Regions from separate parts of the Bacillus sp. GbtcB14 genome, predicted to be linked through region 3. Evidence: riboswitches for the same ligand, from Rfam matches in the RefSeq annotation. Region 3 holds a riboswitch; each other region holds the start of a gene.

Region 1 (6,347 bases), on a different contig from region 3:
GAAAGTCCGATAAGTGCAGGGACAATGAGGTGAATGAGAGCCATTAAAAAATAAATCATTAGACGCCCCCTTTATTTGTGTAGTTATTACATCATATCCGTATGTTCATAGATTGATATCATTTTTTTCATAAATGGACGAAAAATGTTTGGAAAAACGTCACAAATTATAAGAATATGATGTTCGAAATCTTGTATAATATTATTTCCTGAAAACATTCAAACAACATAAACATTGTGTTTATGTTGTTTTTAATTTGAGTGAAGAGAATTTTAAGTCGTATGAACTCAAAAGAAATGAGTTATACAGCTTTTGTTGGATAGATAAAAATTACTGAAGAGGGGTACAGCATGATTAGTATGTCATTAAGATCGTTTAAAATTCAATCGTATTATTTACTAGGTTTTCTTTTACTAGGGTGGATGTTAACTCCGTTTTCAGCTCATTTCCTAGGCGCTGGAATTGGACTTATCGTAAGTATGTATTGTGTTTGGCTTTTAGGAAGACGAATTGAGAAGCTTGGGGATAGTATCGTAAAGAAAACGAAAGCACCGACGCTCGGTATGTTTAATCGTTTTGCAGCTGCTATTTTGGGTGCTATTATTATGTACGAAATTGAGCACCATATGGTAATGTGGGCATTTGCAGTAGGGATTCTGGGTGGCTATTTCTTAATCGTTGTGAATTTAGGTTACTATAGTATGAAAGATGAGGAAGAATTAACGAAGAGCTAAAAAGATAAAAAAACTCTTTTAGATGGAATAGAGGATCCAGCGACGTATAGAAGCGGTCAGGGCCTATTTAGCCCCATGCGGTGTGAAACCAGAGGGATGTAATGAGTAGGGATATAATTTATATGTTCGAAGCCGTGATTTGTATATATGAAAATTTGGTTATTTAAATTGAAAATTGGCTTACTCTGGAATAAGGGATACGGCGGATAGTACAACAGGAAGCGAAACTTTGCATAAAATACAGGTTTCTGCTTCCACTAAGTTAACATGAAATCACGTATTAGTATGACTTTTTGGTTCTTTAAAAAAGTTAGATACAATACAACAAACTATTCCGGTAATTAGAATAATGTATTTTATCGTTTCACTTGTATGCTCAAAGAAATTAACGTTAAGCATCACAAGTCCCCAAAACATTTGAATGGCTCCATAACTGAATAATATTTTTCCTGTACGAGAAAAATTGTTCATAGCCCTCTTCCTTTCCTATATATGTAAATTTTATCACAAAAAACTTTAAAACGAATGATTATAAAATGAATTTTCTGTGATTTCATGAGCTAAGTCACAGATGAAGAGATTAAAATTGTACTTTATATAAGATATAGAAAGAAGCTTACGTCAAAAACGTAAGCTTCTTTTTTATGTAAGTGTGTGTAACCGTTAAGCCGCATTGGGTTTTGTCGGTGAGTACGCGAAACTTTACGGTTACACGGCACTTATTCATATGAGTAAAAGGGTTATTCCAACAGAAAGTTTGTACTTAAGCGATTGGACCACCTAAGTTAATAATATCTTCCGAAACGCTGTCGAACTTTTTGAAGTTCTCTTTGAATTCGCTCGCAAGCTCGATTGCTTTTGCTTTATAAGCAGCTTTATCAGCCCAAGTTTGTTCAGGCATTAATACTTCATCAGGTACACCTGGTACGTGAAGTGGAACTTCAAGACCGAAGATGTCATGTTTAGCTGTTTCAGTTTTCGCAAGTTCGCCGCTTAATGCTGCTTGAATCATTGCACGAGTGTAACCTAAGTTCATACGTTTACCAATGCCGTATTCGCCACCAGTCCAGCCAGTGTTTACTAAGAATACTTTTGCATCGTGTTTCTCGATTTTTTCACCAAGCATTTCAGCATAGCGAGATGCATCAAGTGGTAAGAATGGTGAACCGAAGCAAGTTGAGAATGTTGCTTGCGGAGATGTAACGCCGCGCTCTGTTCCTGCTAGTTTACTAGTGTAACCACTTAAGAAATGATACATAGCTTGTTCTTTTGATAACTTACTGATTGGAGGCAATACGCCAGATGCATCAGCAGTTAAGAAAATGATTGTATTTGGGTGTCCAGCAACACTTGGCAGTACGATATTGTCGATCGCATGCATAGGGTATGCAGCACGAGTATTTTCTGTTAAAGTAGTATCGTTATAGTCTGCGATACGCGTTTGGTTATTAATGATAACGTTTTCTAAAACAGATCCAAATTTGATTGCATCGAAAATTTGTGGTTCTTTCTCGTGAGAAAGGTTTACACATTTTGCGTAGCAACCGCCTTCAATATTGAATACACCGTTATCAGACCAACCATGCTCATCATCACCGATTAATTTACGGTGTGGATCAGCAGATAATGTCGTTTTACCTGTTCCAGATAAACCGAAGAATAGTGCTACGTCGCCTTCTTCACCTACGTTTGCAGAGCAATGCATAGAAAGAATATCTTGTTCAGGTAGTAAGAAGTTCATAATAGAGAAGATTGATTTTTTCATTTCTCCAGCGTATTCTGTACCACCAATTAGTACGATACGTTTTTCGAATGAAACCATAATGAATGCTTCAGAGTTTGTACCGTCAACAGCTGGATCTGCTTTGAAATTCGGTGCAGAAACAATTGTGAACTCTGATTCATGAGTTGTTAATTCTTCTTCAGTTGGACGAATGAATAATTGATGTACAAATAAATTGTGCCATGCATATTCGTTAATAACTTGAATTGGTAGGCGGTAATTGCGGTCAGCGCCTGCAAATCCATTGAAGACGAATAACTCTTCTTTTTCTTTTAAGTATTCTAAAACTTTAGTATATAATTTATTAAAATGTTCTTCAGAAATCGGTTGATTCACTGCTCCCCAAGCAATTTTGTCAGCAACCGATGCTTCTTTCACAATAAATTTATCTTTAGGAGAACGTCCTGTATATTTTCCTGTTGAAGCAGAAACGGCACCAGTAGAAGTTAATTTCCCTTCATTTCGCATTAATACTTTTTCCACTAATTGCGGAACACTTAGTTGAATCTGTGCATTGCTTCCGTTCAATAATTCGTGTAAACCAATTTGGACATTCACAGTACTCATATTTATATACCATCCTTTTCATTTAATGAAATATTTCTCGTAATCCCCAACAAGAGTATAACACAATTATATAAATAATGTATACTATTTATTTCTTTTTGTTTGTGTGCATGCATTATTTCCTTATTAATATTTCATTCCAGGCGTATTGAGAAAAACTTTCAGGAAAATGTGAATATTAATTGACAAATGAATATCATTTCTTTAGTATAGGTTGGGACGGATACTCTCTTATCCCGAGCTGGCGGAGGGACAGGCCCGATGAAGCCCAGCAACCTCACTTGTAGTGGTAAATACAGGTGAATAGGTGCTAAAACCTGTGCGAGGCTAACGGTCTCGAACGATAAGAGCAAAGGGCAAAAAGCAGTATGCAAGTAGCAAATTAAACCTTTCCTCTATGTAAAGTAGGAAAGGTTTTTCTGTATGCTTGTGTGGGAGAATAAATGTATGTCGCAGTTTGTGGCAAATTAAGGATGAGTTCCGTACAATATATACAATTACTGTAGGGAGGTTTACCACATGACAAAAAAACGTCATCTGTTCACATCTGAGTCTGTAACTGAAGGACATCCAGATAAAATTTGTGACCAAATTTCTGATTCAATTTTAGATGCGATCTTATCAAAGGACGCTAATGCACGTGTAGCTTGTGAAACAACTGTAACAACTGGTTTAGTATTGGTAGCGGGGGAAATTACGACTTCTACTTACGTAGATATTCCAAAAATCGTTCGTGAAACAATTCAAGGCATTGGTTACACACGCGCAAAATACGGATTCGATGCAGAAACTTGTGCAGTTTTAACATCTATCGATGAGCAATCTGCTGACATCGCTATGGGTGTTGACCAAGCGCTAGAAGCACGCGAAGGTCTAATGACTGACGCTGAGATTGAGGCAATTGGTGCAGGAGACCAAGGTTTAATGTTTGGCTTCGCATGTAATGAAACACAAGAATTAATGCCACTTCCAATCTCGCTTGCTCACAAATTAGCTCGCCGTTTAACTGAAGTACGTAAAGATGACACATTATCATACTTACGTCCGGACGGAAAAACGCAAGTTACAGTTGAGTATGATGAAAATGGTAAACCTGTACGTGTAGATACAATCGTAATTTCTACACAGCATCATCCAGATGTTACATGGGAAGAAATCGATCGCGATTTAAAAGAGCATGTAATTAAAGCTGTAGTTCCAGCAGAATTAATGGATGGAGAAACGAAATTCTTCATTAACCCAACTGGCCGCTTCGTAATTGGTGGACCACAAGGTGATGCTGGTTTAACAGGACGTAAAATCATCGTTGATACTTATGGTGGATACGCTCGCCACGGCGGCGGTGCATTCTCTGGTAAAGATGCAACAAAAGTTGACCGCTCTGCAGCATATGCAGCTCGTTATGTTGCGAAAAACATCGTAGCAGCTGGTCTTGCTGATAAAGCAGAAGTACAACTTGCGTACGCAATTGGTGTAGCACAACCAGTATCAATTTCAGTTGATACATTCGGCACTGGTAAAGTATCTGAAGACGTACTAGTAGAACTAGTTCGTAACAACTTCGATCTTCGCCCAGCTGGTATTATTAAAATGCTAGACTTACGTCGCCCAATTTACAAACAAACAGCAGCTTACGGCCACTTCGGACGTACTGATGTAGATCTATCATGGGAACGTACAGACAAAGCTGCAGCTTTAAAAGAGCAAGCTGGTCTATAATATATGAAAAAAAGCTTTGCGCGGTGAGCGCAAAGCTTTTTTTATTTCGTTTTATTTATGATTTGGATGCATGAGTTGCAATACACTTCTCCGTCTAGCTCAATATACTTTTTCATATTCGTCATTCCGCTTGCCGGAAATGGCATATGAATCCATGCTTTTTCATACGTTTGTATTTCCTTTTTACATGATTTACAAATTGTCGGTTTCTTACGGAACATATGCAATCATTCCTTTATTTGACGTGCTTTTCCTGCGCACAATGCACTGCATAGTAAAAAGAGTGTTGCGAATATAATGCTTATTAATGTAGCATATGGAATCGCGCCTTTTAGCGAAAAACCGACAGTAATGGAAGCGACGAATAAGAGGATGAATGTTGTTGTTAATTTTTTATAAAGTTCCATAATATGTATACCTCCGATTTATTTGGTAGTGCAATTTTAAAAGCTGAACTCTACTATGTAGAAAATATAAGAAAAGTTAAAGGTTAGCTAATGATGTGAAGTCTAGGGGGGATAAGAAAGGATGTTTCCATTTTCCTTTTTGTGGATTATTATACTTATATTGTATCATGATGCATCATCAGCTTCATACAAAATTGTGTAAAGATATGTATGATAAAATGAAGAAAAGCCTTGAGGAAAGGAAAGATGAAAAAATGAGCGTAACTGAACATAAGAAACAAGCGCCAAAAGAAGTGCGTTGCAAGATCGTAACAATTTCCGATACACGTACGGAAGAAACAGATAAGAGCGGACAACTATTACATGAATTGTTAAAAGAAGCAGGACATACAGTAACTTCTTATGAAATTGTAAAAGATGATAAAGAAAGTATTCAGCAAGCGGTGTTAGCTGGTTATCATAGAGAAGATGTTGATGTCGTGTTAACAAATGGCGGTACTGGTATTACGAAACGTGATGTGACAATTGAAGCAGTATCAGCGCTATTAGATAAAGAAATCGTTGGATTTGGTGAGTTGTTCCGCATGATTAGTTATTTAGAAGATATCGGAAGTAGCGCAATGTTAAGTAGAGCAATTGGTGGTACAATTGGGCGCAAAGTAGTCTTTTCCATGCCAGGGTCTAGCGGCGCAGTTCGCCTTGCGATGAATAAATTAATTTTACCGGAATTAGGTCATATTACATTTGAGCTGCATCGCCAATGAGTAAGTGGGCTGGAATTGTATTAGCAGGCGGTATGTCGAGTCGATTCGGTGAGCCGAAAGCGTTAGCGAGCTGGCAAGATAGTACTTTTATTGAGCATATTGTGAAAGTGATGACAACTGCGTTACAAGAAGTTGTGGTCATTAGTAACTCCGATATAAAAGAGCGAGTAGAGCAATTCGTACAAGTTCCTGTTATAGAAGATATTCCGCATTATAAAGGAAATGGCCCACTTGCTGGAATTGTATCAGGAATGGAATATATAGAAGCAGATTGGTACGCTATTATGCCTTGCGATGCGCCAAATGTTTCGCAAGAATGGTTTACCATTTTACTAGAGCAAACGAGTAATGAATATGATGCGATTGTACCTAT
Region 2 (6,347 bases), on a different contig from region 3:
TAGCTTGCGGATAATCACTTCTATTCCACTCATGATTTCTTGCGATTTGCTCATCAGATAAGTTGAAATAAGAATACGTTACACGGCCTTGTTCATCTGGCACCGGATCATCGAATGTTGTATCAAGGTGATACCATTTGTTTTCGATTTTCACTAAATTCCAAGCATGAGGCTGACCGTCTCCAGTTCCTACTACAAAATGATTCTCAATTCCAGCTTCTTTTAATAATTGATAAGTTAATAGTGCGTAACCTTGGCAAACCGCAGAACGATTTACGAGTGCTTCATATGCTGTGTAAGCTTTATAAGACGTATCATAAGAAATATGCTTTACGACATAATCATGAATCGCCTTCACTTTTTCATGATCATCCATTCCAACTTGCGTAATAGAAGAAACAATTGCCTTTGCTTGCTTCATTACATATTCCGTTTGTTCTTTCGTTTCACGATATGTAATCTTTAACGTAAACGTATAATTTCCAGGCGATCCAGAAATGCCATATGAAACATTCGATCTATTATAATTTGTATACTCATTTTTACTTGCAACTTCTTTATATGCATCGAAAAGTGTATTCATTACTTCTTCTGGATTACCATTTTTCGTTTTATATGGAAGTGTAATATTCGTTTCGTACATATTAATACGCTTTTGCACTTCATCTTTGAATGCTACTAATAATGCCGCATCTCCGGTATCTTGCACCGCAACTTCAGGCTTTTTATATTTCAAAGTATTATATAAAAACTGTGCATACTGTTCGCGTGTTACCGTTTTAGATGGCTCAAATTTCCCTTCGCCTGTACCAGAAGCAATTCCGGTTGACTGCACTGCGCTAATAGCGTTTTCACCCCAAAAACCATTTGGAACATCGTTAAATGTATGCTTTTGTTTCGCAGAAAGATGAAAAGCGTTTGTTAAAATTTGCGCCATTTCCGCACGACTCACAGGAGCTTTCGGTCTAAAATTCCCTTTCTCATCTCCTTTAAATACCCCTGCTTTTGTTAACATTAAAATTTCCTCAGGGAACATCGTAGAATTCTGATTAATATCGCCATAAGGATTATTAAACTTAGATCCGTCCTTTAATACATAAAGAGTATTATTGCTACTAAACGTTCCGCCTTGTTTATTCGGTAGCATAACTCGATACACTAAAGCTGCAACTTGCTCTCTCGTCGCAACATCACCGAAACCAAATATCCCATTTCCATAACCTGAAATAATATTTTTACTCGCTAAATCTTTAATTGCCGGATACGACCAATGCGATGTAGGCACATCAGAAAAAACACCCGCCTCAGCAGCTTTCACATCACTGCCGTTTGCATACAATAAAGCACCACCAATAAGTGATAATGATGTAATTGATTTTAATAGTTTTGTGTACATAATTCCTTCTCCCAATACGTTCTCTATTTATATATTTTGTCGAAAAATCTAAAAGAATATGACAAAATATATTATACAATTAAAACTTTTTGAAGGATATACTAAGTTTTGAAATATGCAAAAACTCATATTGTTATAGGAATTCATAGTGATATTATGTTGTTTTACTTGTAGATATATAACATAGAAATAGCCCAAGTTCCTCATTGAAACTTGGGCTACTTCTTATACTTTTCGTTCTAGTGCAAAAACCATAAGAACTTGGCCATACGACCACGATTACTTTAACAAAGATTTTACTAGAAACTTATATATTATTTCACTGATTCTACTTGTTTTTCTAATTCTATTCCAAGGAATGTAGCAAGCTCAAGCATACCAAATTGATTCGCTACAGACTCTGCATCAGAATTATAGTTTGTATTTGTATTAATATCATACGTATAAATTGTTCCATCTGCACTACGAATAAATTCAATACCAGCAACGGTAATTTCATTTTCTTTCAAAAACTCTTTGTATTGTTCAATAATTGGCTCTTGGAAGTCCGATATAATTTCAAATTTTGTTTGCACTTCTTTCTCCCTCTCTTCTCCTACTGGGCAGAAAGCATCTTGAATCGAACACGCATCTGCTGGACAAAGTTCAAATCCTTCTGATGTATCTACTTTAACTGCATATACAAACTGGCCGCCTACAAACTCACAACGTGTAATGTATGGTTCTGGCGCTTCAATATATTGCTGGATTAAAGTAATTCCATCAATGGGTTCTTCAAACGTCGGACCATCCAAATATTGTTCTAAAGCATCAATAGAATGAAATAGTTGAACACCAAGACCTTTACCTGCACGGTTATGTTTTGTAATGAACGGTACTTCCCCTAACTCCCTTGCTGCTTTTACTATATGATCACGGCCCACAGCACCAATTGTTTTCGGCACTTGTATCCCAAAATTTCTTAATGCTGCATATTGATTCAATTTACTTACTTCAAGGCGTAATGCACGAGACCCATTAAATACTGTGCGCCCGTATCCCTCTAGCCAAGCAAGGACTCCTTCCGTCAACTCAGGTGCATATCGATGACCTCTCGTATGTGAAGAAGCACTCATGCGGCTATAAAAAACACCTTGAGGAGGTTCTTTTTCTAACGAAAGTGTTCCTTCATCTAAATGCCATTCCTCATAAGGTAACTCTAGTTCTTCTAACCTTCTCACCAAATGATCCGTCCATTCTTTATTCTCATGTAATATGTAAATTTTACTCATTTGTAATCAATTCCTTTCTTTTTGCTTCAACTAATGGCATCACTTTTTCAGAAAATCGTTTCATCTCTTCAAGCTGTGGCGAAAATTGTAAAAGTAATAACGTAACACCCACTTTTTCAAAAGCGAGTATCCTTTCTGCAATTTGTTCTGGTGTTCCGATTAGATTAGGACGTAACCCGCGATTGGATACGGAATAATCATTCAATTTCACTTGCTGTTCCAAATGCGATTTACTAATAAAGTCTTGGTAACCCGCGTAACCTAAAGCATCGTCTTTCACATCCGTTATGCGTCTCCATTCTTCTAATGCCTCTTCTTCTGTATCACGACAAATGACGTAAGCCGCAAGCCCAAATGACTGCAATGGCTCCTCTGTGACTTTCTTTCTACGTTTCTTCATATCTTCTATTTTCACAGATACCTCTTCCACTGTTCCCCCATGCATGACATATGCATCCGCGTGATTTACAATGACCTCTTTTCCTCTTTCACTTTCACCACCTGCATAAATCTTAATGCCCTGTTTCTGCACAGGCTTTGGACTTAAATGTGTATGATGAAGCTCATAAAAATTCCCTTTATAAGAAAACACTTCTTCTTTCCAAAGTTCCTTCAAAATTGTTACAAATTCCTCTGTGCGATCATATCTTTCATCATGTGCGGTAAATACTCCGCCATACTGCCTCGCTTCTTCTTCCCACCATGCTGAAACTACATTCAATGTAAAACGGCCATTACTTAATTGATCGATATTCGCTGCCATTTTCGCTGTAACTGCTGGATTGTGGAAGCCCGGTCTGACAGCTGTCATAATCTCTAATTTATCCGTTACTGCTGCAAGTGCTGCCGCAGTTGTCCACGCTTCTAAACTTGGTGCTGAAACACCTTTTATATCATTTAAGTTTAATTCCGCAATAAGTGTTGTTGAAAAACCTAATTGTTCTGCCGCTTGCGCTGTTTGTTTTGCATACTCAAACGTAGGCGGCATAGATTCATTATCTACATTTCGAAGCCATCCCCCAAAAATCGGTAACCAAAAACCATACTCCACTACCTATTCCCCCTTTACCTTTTAGCCATAAAAAAGGCTACTCTTATCAAAATAAGAGTAGCCTTCTTGACTAAGTGAACCGCTCTTATCTTTCAGGTGTTTCTTCACCTGCAGGATTTGGCACCTTTCGTCTCATACGAGGTTGCCGAAGTTTCATAGGGCCCGTCCCTCCACTTCTCAACATAAGAATTGTTTGGTTTCCATTTATTATAATCATCAGAATAATAAAAATCAATCATTTAATACTCATTTTTCCTATAAGTATTAAATGATATATAAGAAATCATATTTTTATAGAGCTTCATAAGGGTATTGTTTTACTTACGAATATATAAAGGGGTATGTTGTATCATGTCGAAAATATCATGTATAACCAAGTTGCTTTACTTCTATCTTAAAAACACAGCAAAAGAGGTGTTAGTAACATGAAAAATAAACGATGCGAGAATTGTGGTTCTACTACATTTAAAGAAGGAAGAGTTGGATCTGCTTATCATGCATATGTTTGTGAAGATGAATCTAGTAGATTCTTTTCAGGCGGGAAGCGTTCCAAACTATTAACCACATTTTGTTTAGAGTGCGGTGAGGTGCAATCATTTAGAGTTGAAAAACCAGATAAATTCAGAGAATAAAATATACCCAAGACACTTCTTGACGGTAGTGTTTTACTCATAGCCTCATTCTTTTTTTAGACGATTTGTTTTTTCTTCATATACACAAAAGAAAGAAAAATGAACAAATAACACAACAGTTAGTTACAACTATTGTGTCATTTAAACACTCAAACATCACTCACTAAAATCCTAGTGTAATGCAGGATGCGGCCATTGATAGTATATGTTTAAAAAAGATGAAATCACCGATTTCATCTTTTTTTAATACGTTATTTCGATTCTTTCTATTCAATATGTCGAATTTGTACTATCGTTTTTCAATTGGTAGTTTAAATGTAAAAGTACTGCCTTCCCCTAATTTACTTTCAACGGTAATTTTTCCTCCGTATAGTTCGACAATCCATTTCACCATCGACAATCCTAAACCTGTGTTTCCAATGTTTGAAGATGTTCGTGCTGCATCAACTCGATAGAAGCGTTCCCATATTTTCGTAATATGTTGCTCGCTGATGTCTATACCATTATCGGAGACTTTACCTATTATGTTGGGTTCATCACGGAACAGTTGTATATTCACACTGCCATTCTCTTTGCCATAAGCAATCGCATTCGTCAATAAATTCATTAATAAACGCATCATCAATGTTTGGTCTGCTTTAATAAATAGGTCTTCCTCTATATTTGTTGTTATTTCAATTGAAGATTCTTGAACCATTATAGAGAATACCTTTTACAATCCACCGACGAAGCTCGTACGGTCTTTGCTGTATTTTGTCAGATTAGTAGATTGTATTTATATGTTACCTTTAAAAGAAATTTATAATAGAATTTTTTGTGATTTTTTCTATTGGATTGTTTATGTTTAATTTCACAAAGAAAGATTAATTGTTTTACTTCTACATTTACCATTTTTTTACATAAACAAAATAATATTATACTAGGAATTATACATTATTAATTGAATATATTTATCGAGGTTGGCAAAAATTTGAAATCAGGAGAAAAATTTAGTCATTTATAATTTATTAGATTGATTACCATTTTATTTTGCACCTAAAATCAATGATTGTACTTTGAATGGTCTCTCAGCTTGCCTGAGGGACCTTTTTTGTTTGATATTACACTTGAACCGTTATAAAGGGGCGATAAAAATGAGAGAAAATCAAGTAAAAGCCTTTCTCTAATAAACAAAAAAAGAAGAGAATCAAAAATAAGATTCTCTTCTTTTTTCCTCATAGAAACAACTATATATTTTCGAGAATTATAATAAAAACATTTCATTTACTACTCTATTACATCAACCCCAACTCTAATTGCTGTATCTACTTGTTGGTTGTATAATGTTATTTTTTGAAAAGGATGTTGCACTAAAATAGACGTTAAATCATACACTCCTTTCTCTTTTTTTATTGGAATTTGAGATTGAACAGTAAAAACTGTATTTGGTTCTAAATCATAAAACAACACATCTTTATCATCTATAAATTTCATCTGCTCCCAATCAAATAATTGTATTAATGCGTATTGTTTTCTTGTATTACTATTATTTCCGACCTTCGTATAGAAATCCAGATTTTTATCATTAGTGACTTCTTGAGTCAACCATCTCTTGTAAGTATTTTCTTTAGCAATAAAAACACCATCTAGAATATTCTCTGTATTCTTTTCTCCGTAACTATTAAATTCAACTTGATTATTTACCGTCTCATCCTCACCTACTACTGTACTAAATCTTACAAATAGAAGATTGGATGAATCCGTTTGTTTCCTAAACTCTTCATCTAATACTTTTTTATCAGGGAATTTAGCAATAACAAAAATAATATCATGTAGTCCTTTTGGTAATGGTGGAATTTCTATAGGAATTTCTACTGATTCTCCCGCACCTACTTGAAAAGTGAAGTCTTTCGCTAACTCTCTATCATCAACTTTAAAATCACTTTGTTTATAATCAACAAGTAACAACATTTTGTAAACCCTTTCAGTTTTGATCAAATTCCCTAAAGAAATAAATT
Region 3 (6,347 bases):
CAGAAAAAGAACGAATGTAGTGAACTTAATGAAGCGAAAAATATCATGGATATTTTAGAAGAAGCCTATGATTGGGTGAGAGAGCATCCAGAATATCGTTTTCAATTATCTTTTTACGAGTACAATAAATTTGAGGTAGTAAAGTGAAATTTTCATTTTAACAACATGCATAGTGACTAAAAGGAAAAATATTAAAAACTTATAGAAGGACTTGGTCAACTAGAAACATTGAGGCAGATATCTCTAATGGAAATACGCTTGTATAGCAAGGTAGGGATGTACTTGATTCTGCAACAAATGTCATCTTGGATCAAAAATGATTTTTAAACATAAGTATATTTTGTTATAAAGTAGAAAAACCGATTCTTAGTAGAATCGGTTTTTTATATAAATGTCAACTATGTACCAAATAAAAGAGCGCTTATTAAAAGCGCTCAGTAAAAATAGTTATATGGAAGGATTTATTCAATCCCGTTCGGATCATAAGAATACTGCTGCTTATTCTCAATCCGCTCAATCACATCTTGCAACTCATCCGGCTTTAGAAACTCAATTGGAGAGAAGCCTTTCTCGAACGTAAGTGTATCAGCCTCAATCATTAATACGTATCGGTCATTTACCTTTGCGATATGTATTTGATCCCCGAAATCAGCAAGCAGGGCCTTCACAGAGATATGATCCGCTTTTAGCTTTAATTCCACTTCAGGAGCATGCTCTACGATTTGAGCGGTAGCTTCCATTACTTCTTCGGTTGAGAATTGTTCCATAATTTCGCGTTTCGGACTGGCAGCCCATACTTCCATTGCTTGGTCGAATTGTTCGCGTTCTTCCGTACCTTCTTCAAATACATCTTCAATTTGGTCGTATACCATGTCCATTACTTGTGTTTTCATAATTTCAGGCATAGAGCGTTCGTACTCGACGAATTTTAAGAAGTCTTCAAAGTAGCGGGCGTGTGATGCTTGGTGAATTTTTAGTTCGCCCACTTCGACCATACCTTCTTCAGGCATGTACGGATATTGGATAGATTTCATGTTTTTTGTTGTGATGGCCATTTCAACGTTACGAATTAGTGTGGATTCATCTGAAATTGAAGCGACTTTCGGTTCAAAGTCACATTTCATAACGAAAACGAATGGATCATCAAAGTATTTGCGTAGTTTTGCTTGCGCAATTAAAAATACACCACCGCGTACAGCACTTGTGTCAAGATATGTATAAACGAGAGGTTCGCTCATATCTTTGAAGTTTTCCTTAGTTTCTGCAAAGCGAATGCGATTAAATAGGTTGTAATGAGGGTTTGAATCAAGTTCGTGTCCTTCTTCTACAATGAAGCGACCGATCTTTGTCGGAGCTTGTTCTGTTTTCGCATGGCGTTCTACTTTTCGCTTTGAAATTTTTAATAATTCACCATTCAAAAATTCTTTTAAGGAGCTATCTTCGTACTCTTCAGCGTCTAATGTTTGAAAATGTTTGTAGCGTTTATCAACAGCTTCGCCTTTTCCTTCTACCTGTACAACATAAAAGGAAAGATAATTTATTTCAAAATCCATATTTATCACCTTGTTTCATTTCATTAACTCTTATCAGTATAGAGATGGAAAAAACTTTCGTCAATTTATATAAGGAAGGGGGAGTCCCCTTCCTTATATATTTTTTTATTTTCGAAATTAAAATCCGTCTTCTAATGCTGAAAATGGAATGTTCAGTCTGTTTTCTACTGTACGTAAACGTTGGTTTAAGCGGTTTAATCTACGTGTATGACGCTCAACCGTGTTTTCTAATTGACGTACTCTTTGCTCAAGTTCATTTACTCGTCTTTCTAGTTGACGGTTTCCAGTACCAGGAAAAGAGATTGGAAGTTGGAATTGTCGATTTTGATCATATGGATTAACTTGTTCTACTGGATCTATATATTGTTGGTATTGTGCTTGTAAATCATATTCAGGCTGATAAGCATTTTGGTTATATGGATCGTATGGATTGTAGGGGTACATAAAACATCCTCCATTTCTTTAAAATAGGTTAAATTCACCATAATGTATGTGCAAAAGCGGAGCGGTGGCACGGCAAATACCTATGTATGTTCATAGGATGTTTCTTTGTAAATAAGAATATGGAGTTTTTACATTTGTATTCCGTTCGTTTTATGGTATATACTGGATAATACAATGGGGTTACATAAAGGTTACAATTCTATCAAACTCAAACTTTTATATAAATATGTATAGACATTTGGAAAAGAAAAGAGTAATTTATATAGAGTAAAAAATAACTTGTAACAATTTATAAATATATTGTAAAATGATTGTAACAAAACATACATAAAAATGAAATAATACATAAAAGTAATATTGGGAAAAAGGGGAGAGTATATTGTTCCGTAAAGTAAAGGGTATATTAGTTGGGGTGTTATGTGTAGCTGTAGTGAGTGGTTGTGGTACAAAAGTAAGTGATGTTGCATTAGTAAGTGATATTGGTGGCCACACGGTAGAGGCTAAAGCAGAAGTACAGGATTCTATTAGTTTAGTTGATGGTCGAACTGGTACGGAAGTGAAAAAGTTAGATTTATCGAGTCTAGGCTATTTTGAAGATGAAGCAAAATTTAAAAAATCGGTAGAGAAGGTTGCTAAGGAAGTTGGTAAAAACGTTGACAAAAAGATGGTTCCTTCACGTTTAACATCTGACGGAAGTTGGCAAGAAGGAAAGCCTTCTTTTGAATTAATGGAAAAAGAGTTAGTAAATAAATTATTAAACGTTGGTATGTGGGATTCTTCATATCAATTACCTATTGTTGAGAAAAAACCTACCGCAACATTAAATGATGCACAAGGAAGTGGCACGGTAATTGGTAGATATGAAACGAATTTAGGTGGCTCAACAGGTGGTCGTATTGAGAATATTCGTTTGTCAGCAGCGAGCATAAATGGAGTTGTATTAGCAAAAGGAGACAGTTTCTCTTTCAATGCATTAATTGGTGATACAACGCCAGATAAAGGATATCAACTAGGAAAAGAAATTGTAGATGGTAAATTAGTAGATGGATATGGCGGTGGTGTTTGTCAAACATCATCAACATTATACAATGCAGCAGATCAAGCTGGTTTGAAAATGGTAGAGAGAACTACACATTCTAAAACAGTAGGCTATGTTCCACAAGGAAGAGATGCTACGATTGCTTATCCATACTTAGACTTAGTGTTTGAAAACACGAATGATGCACCTGTGAAACTCTATATGGGCATTCAGGGCGGAAAGTTAGTTGCTGAAGTACATAAAATGAAATAAGTATAATACTAAAGTAAAGCCATTATTTCTAAGTTTGATAGAAGTAATGGCTTTTTCAGTGCGATTAATATTACACTTCAAGATATAATGCATTTTAGCAGGAGTAAAACAGTCTTAAAAAGTATTGAATTTAATTCTTAGTTTTCCTATTGACATTATCAATAATAGAATGTATTCTTCATAATAACAACTAAATAAATGGAAAAAATTATTAGTTTTCTTATCAAGAGAGATGGAGGGACTGGCCCGATGAAATCTCAGCAACAGGCTACAAAAGTACTGTGCTAATTCCAGCAAACGTATGAAGCGTTTGGAAGATGGGGGGAAATGGATTAACATTCAACTCTTCTTATATGTGTAAGAAGAGTTTTTTGTTTAGAGAGGGGGGATAGAGTGAAGTTTGATGTAACGTATTTTTTAGAAAGTTTTCCGCAATTATTTAAGTACGTATACATAACGTTAGGGATTACTGTAGTTTCAATGATTATTTCTTTTGTTATAGGGATTGGCTTGGCGATCATAACGAAAAACAAAACGAAATTTTTATATTCTATTGCAAGAGTATATATATCTTTCTTTAGAGGAACACCTTTATTAGTTCAATTATTTGTGTTGTATTTCGGATTGCCGCAAATATCCCCGACCTTTACAGTGCTTACAGCAATGCAAGCAACTCTAATTGGGCTCAGTTTAAATAATGCTGCTTATTTGTCAGAAATTATTCGAGGCTCCTTAAATGCTGTAGAATCAGGACAAATGGATGCTTGTTTATCAGTTGGAATGACAAAGGCACAAGCTATGCGGCAGATTATCTTTCCACAAGCTATTCGTGTCGCAGTACCGTCACTTGGAAATAATTTTGTCGGATTGTTAAAAGAATCTTCATTATCTTTTGCACTTGGGGTGGCTGAAATTTTGGCGCAAGCGAAAATGCTAGCGGCACAATCGTATCGTTATATGGAAAGTTATTTAGCGGTAGCGATTGTATATTGGATTATTACAATTGTAATTAGCTGGGGACAGAAAAAATTAGAAAGGAAACTTGATGCACCGTACTTGTAAAAGGAATGGGTGATATATGTGATTGAGATAAGAGATTTGTATAAGTCTTACAAGCATAATGACGTACTAAAAGGAATCTCACTTACTGTAAATAAAGGAGAAGTGGTAGTCATTATTGGGCCTTCTGGTTCAGGTAAATCGACATTATTAAGATGTTTAAATTTATTAGAACAACCAGAGGATGGAAGGATTAGAATTGAAGATTTAGAGATTCATGCGAAGAGATTTTATAAAAAGGAAATAATAAAATTACGCCAAAAAACAGCTATGGTCTTTCAAAACTATAATTTATTTAAAAATAAAACAGCATTACAAAATATTACAACGCCATTAACAGTTGTACAGAAAAAAAGTGAAGGAGAAGCACAGAAAATAGCAAGAAATCTATTAAAACAAGTAGGTTTAGCTGATAAAGAGGCTTCTTATCCATCAATGTTATCAGGTGGACAACAGCAAAGAATAGGGATAGCTAGGGCAATGGCTTTAAATCCTGCTGTATTACTATTTGATGAACCGACTTCGGCACTCGACCCAGAATTGGTGAACGAGGTATTGCAAGTGATTAAAGATTTGGCAAGGCAGCATATAACGATGGTTATTGTTACACATGAAATGAATTTTGCGAAAGAGGTGGCAGATCGCATTATATTTATGGCTGATGGCATTGTTGTAGAGCAGGGAACGCCGGAAGAAATTTTTCGGAATCCCAAAAATGAACGCACACAAAAATTTTTACGACAACTAAATGCTTCTGAAGAAGGCAATCATTTCGTTATTTAGGAGGAAGAGTTATGAGAAAATCATCATTATTACTAACATTAGCATTAACAGTATCAGTTGGAGTTTTATCAGCTTGTGGTTCGGATAAAGCAAGCGAAAAAACAAATGAAAAAGTAGTGAAAGTTGGGACTTCCGCAGGGCGTAGCCCATTTATTTTTAAAGAAGGTGAGAAAGTAAAAGGGTTTGATGCTGAGATTATTGAAGCAGCTGCTAAAAAGGCTGGATATAAAGTGGAGTGGAATGTTTCTGATTTTGAAGGATTATTCGGTTTATTAGATTCAGGTCGTATTGATACAATAGCAAATGAATTATCCGTTTCTTCGGAAAGAAAAAAGAAATATGATTTTTCAATCCCATACGTGTATTCAGGATCTGTTTTCGCGGTTAAGAAAGATAATAATGCAATTAAATCGTTAGAAGATCTGAAGGGAAAGACTGTAGGTGTTGGGCTTGGTACAGCGGGAGAACAAGAGTTAAAAGCTTTAAATAAAAACAATGCTTTTACAATTAAAACGTTCTCGGAAGATCCAACAGCAGAATTAAATGAAGTAGGGCTTGGACGCGTGGATGCTTACTATAATGATAAAGTTCAAGTGGAAACGACAATAACAAAGGCAAAACTAGATAATGTGAAAGTTGGATTTGGTCCACTTGAATGGGGAGAGATTGCATTTCCATTTGCAAAAAAGAGTGAAAAGTTAGAAGATATAAATAAAGCGTTGAAAGAATTAGAGCAAGATGGCACATTAAGTGACATATCGAAAAAATGGCTAAAAATTGATGCAACGAAAAAACAAAATTAAGGTGTATTCGTTGAATGGGAATATCGCCATTCAACTTATATAAAAAACTAAAGGGAACTAGAGAGGGAGTTATTCATGGTACAAATTCATCCGAAAACACGTATTGGTCATGTGGAATTTAAAGTGCAAGATTTAGAGTGCCAAATTGCTTTTTATGAGAATGTAGTAGGTCTAGAAGTAATTAAGCAAGAGGGGAATAAAGCATATTTATCAGGAAAAGGTGGAAAGGACACGTTACTTGTTCTGGAAAAGTTAGAGGACGGGGTACTGCAAGAGCCACGTACGACTGGTATATATCATATAGCCTTTTTAGTTCCGACTCGTGAAGCCTTTGCTTCGGCATTATTTGGGGTGATTCGTAATAAGAATGTAATTGATAGCCCAGCTGAACAAGAAGGGCGTTATACATATTCT

Evidence for each region. Region 3 has a riboswitch for S-adenosylmethionine ahead of KVT31_RS15905 (amino acid ABC transporter permease). Riboswitches for the same ligand answer to the same signal wherever they lie in the genome.
Region 1: another riboswitch for S-adenosylmethionine. It lies ahead of metK (methionine adenosyltransferase); the one in region 3 lies ahead of KVT31_RS15905 (amino acid ABC transporter permease).
Region 2: another riboswitch for S-adenosylmethionine. It lies ahead of KVT31_RS10245 (LLM class flavin-dependent oxidoreductase); the one in region 3 lies ahead of KVT31_RS15905 (amino acid ABC transporter permease).

The regions. Positions count from the first base shown of each region.
Region 1 is NZ_JAGXJT010000009.1:107,395-113,741, forward strand. It holds gene KVT31_RS22995 (hypothetical protein) at 1-59, opposite strand, end outside; gene KVT31_RS23000 (ATP synthase subunit I) at 351-734, shown strand; gene KVT31_RS23005 (hypothetical protein) at 1,008-1,205, opposite strand; gene pckA (phosphoenolpyruvate carboxykinase (ATP)) at 1,498-3,084, opposite strand; SAM riboswitch class I at 3,313-3,434, shown strand; gene metK (methionine adenosyltransferase) at 3,604-4,803, shown strand; gene KVT31_RS23020 (hypothetical protein) at 4,845-5,024, opposite strand; gene KVT31_RS23025 (hypothetical protein) at 5,031-5,210, opposite strand; gene KVT31_RS23030 (MogA/MoaB family molybdenum cofactor biosynthesis protein) at 5,465-5,974, shown strand; gene KVT31_RS23035 (molybdenum cofactor guanylyltransferase) at 5,971-6,347, shown strand, end outside.
Region 2 is NZ_JAGXJT010000003.1:249,329-255,675, reverse strand. It holds gene KVT31_RS10255 (S-layer homology domain-containing protein) at 1-1,396, opposite strand, end outside; gene KVT31_RS10250 (ATP-grasp domain-containing protein) at 1,711-2,667, opposite strand; gene KVT31_RS10245 (LLM class flavin-dependent oxidoreductase) at 2,660-3,718, opposite strand; SAM riboswitch class I at 3,801-3,907, opposite strand; gene KVT31_RS10240 (hypothetical protein) at 4,144-4,350, shown strand; partial or broken gene KVT31_RS10235 (sensor histidine kinase) at 4,640-5,053, opposite strand; gene KVT31_RS10230 (hypothetical protein) at 5,617-6,347, opposite strand, start outside.
Region 3 is NZ_JAGXJT010000005.1:67,421-73,767, forward strand. It holds gene KVT31_RS15885 (hypothetical protein) at 1-147, shown strand, start outside; gene KVT31_RS15890 (DUF3900 domain-containing protein) at 462-1,553, opposite strand; gene KVT31_RS15895 (hypothetical protein) at 1,671-1,997, opposite strand; gene KVT31_RS15900 (VanW family protein) at 2,377-3,288, shown strand; SAM riboswitch class I at 3,506-3,612, shown strand; gene KVT31_RS15905 (amino acid ABC transporter permease) at 3,682-4,350, shown strand; gene KVT31_RS15910 (amino acid ABC transporter ATP-binding protein) at 4,369-5,130, shown strand; gene KVT31_RS15915 (amino acid ABC transporter substrate-binding protein) at 5,142-5,933, shown strand; gene KVT31_RS15920 (VOC family protein) at 6,009-6,347, shown strand, end outside.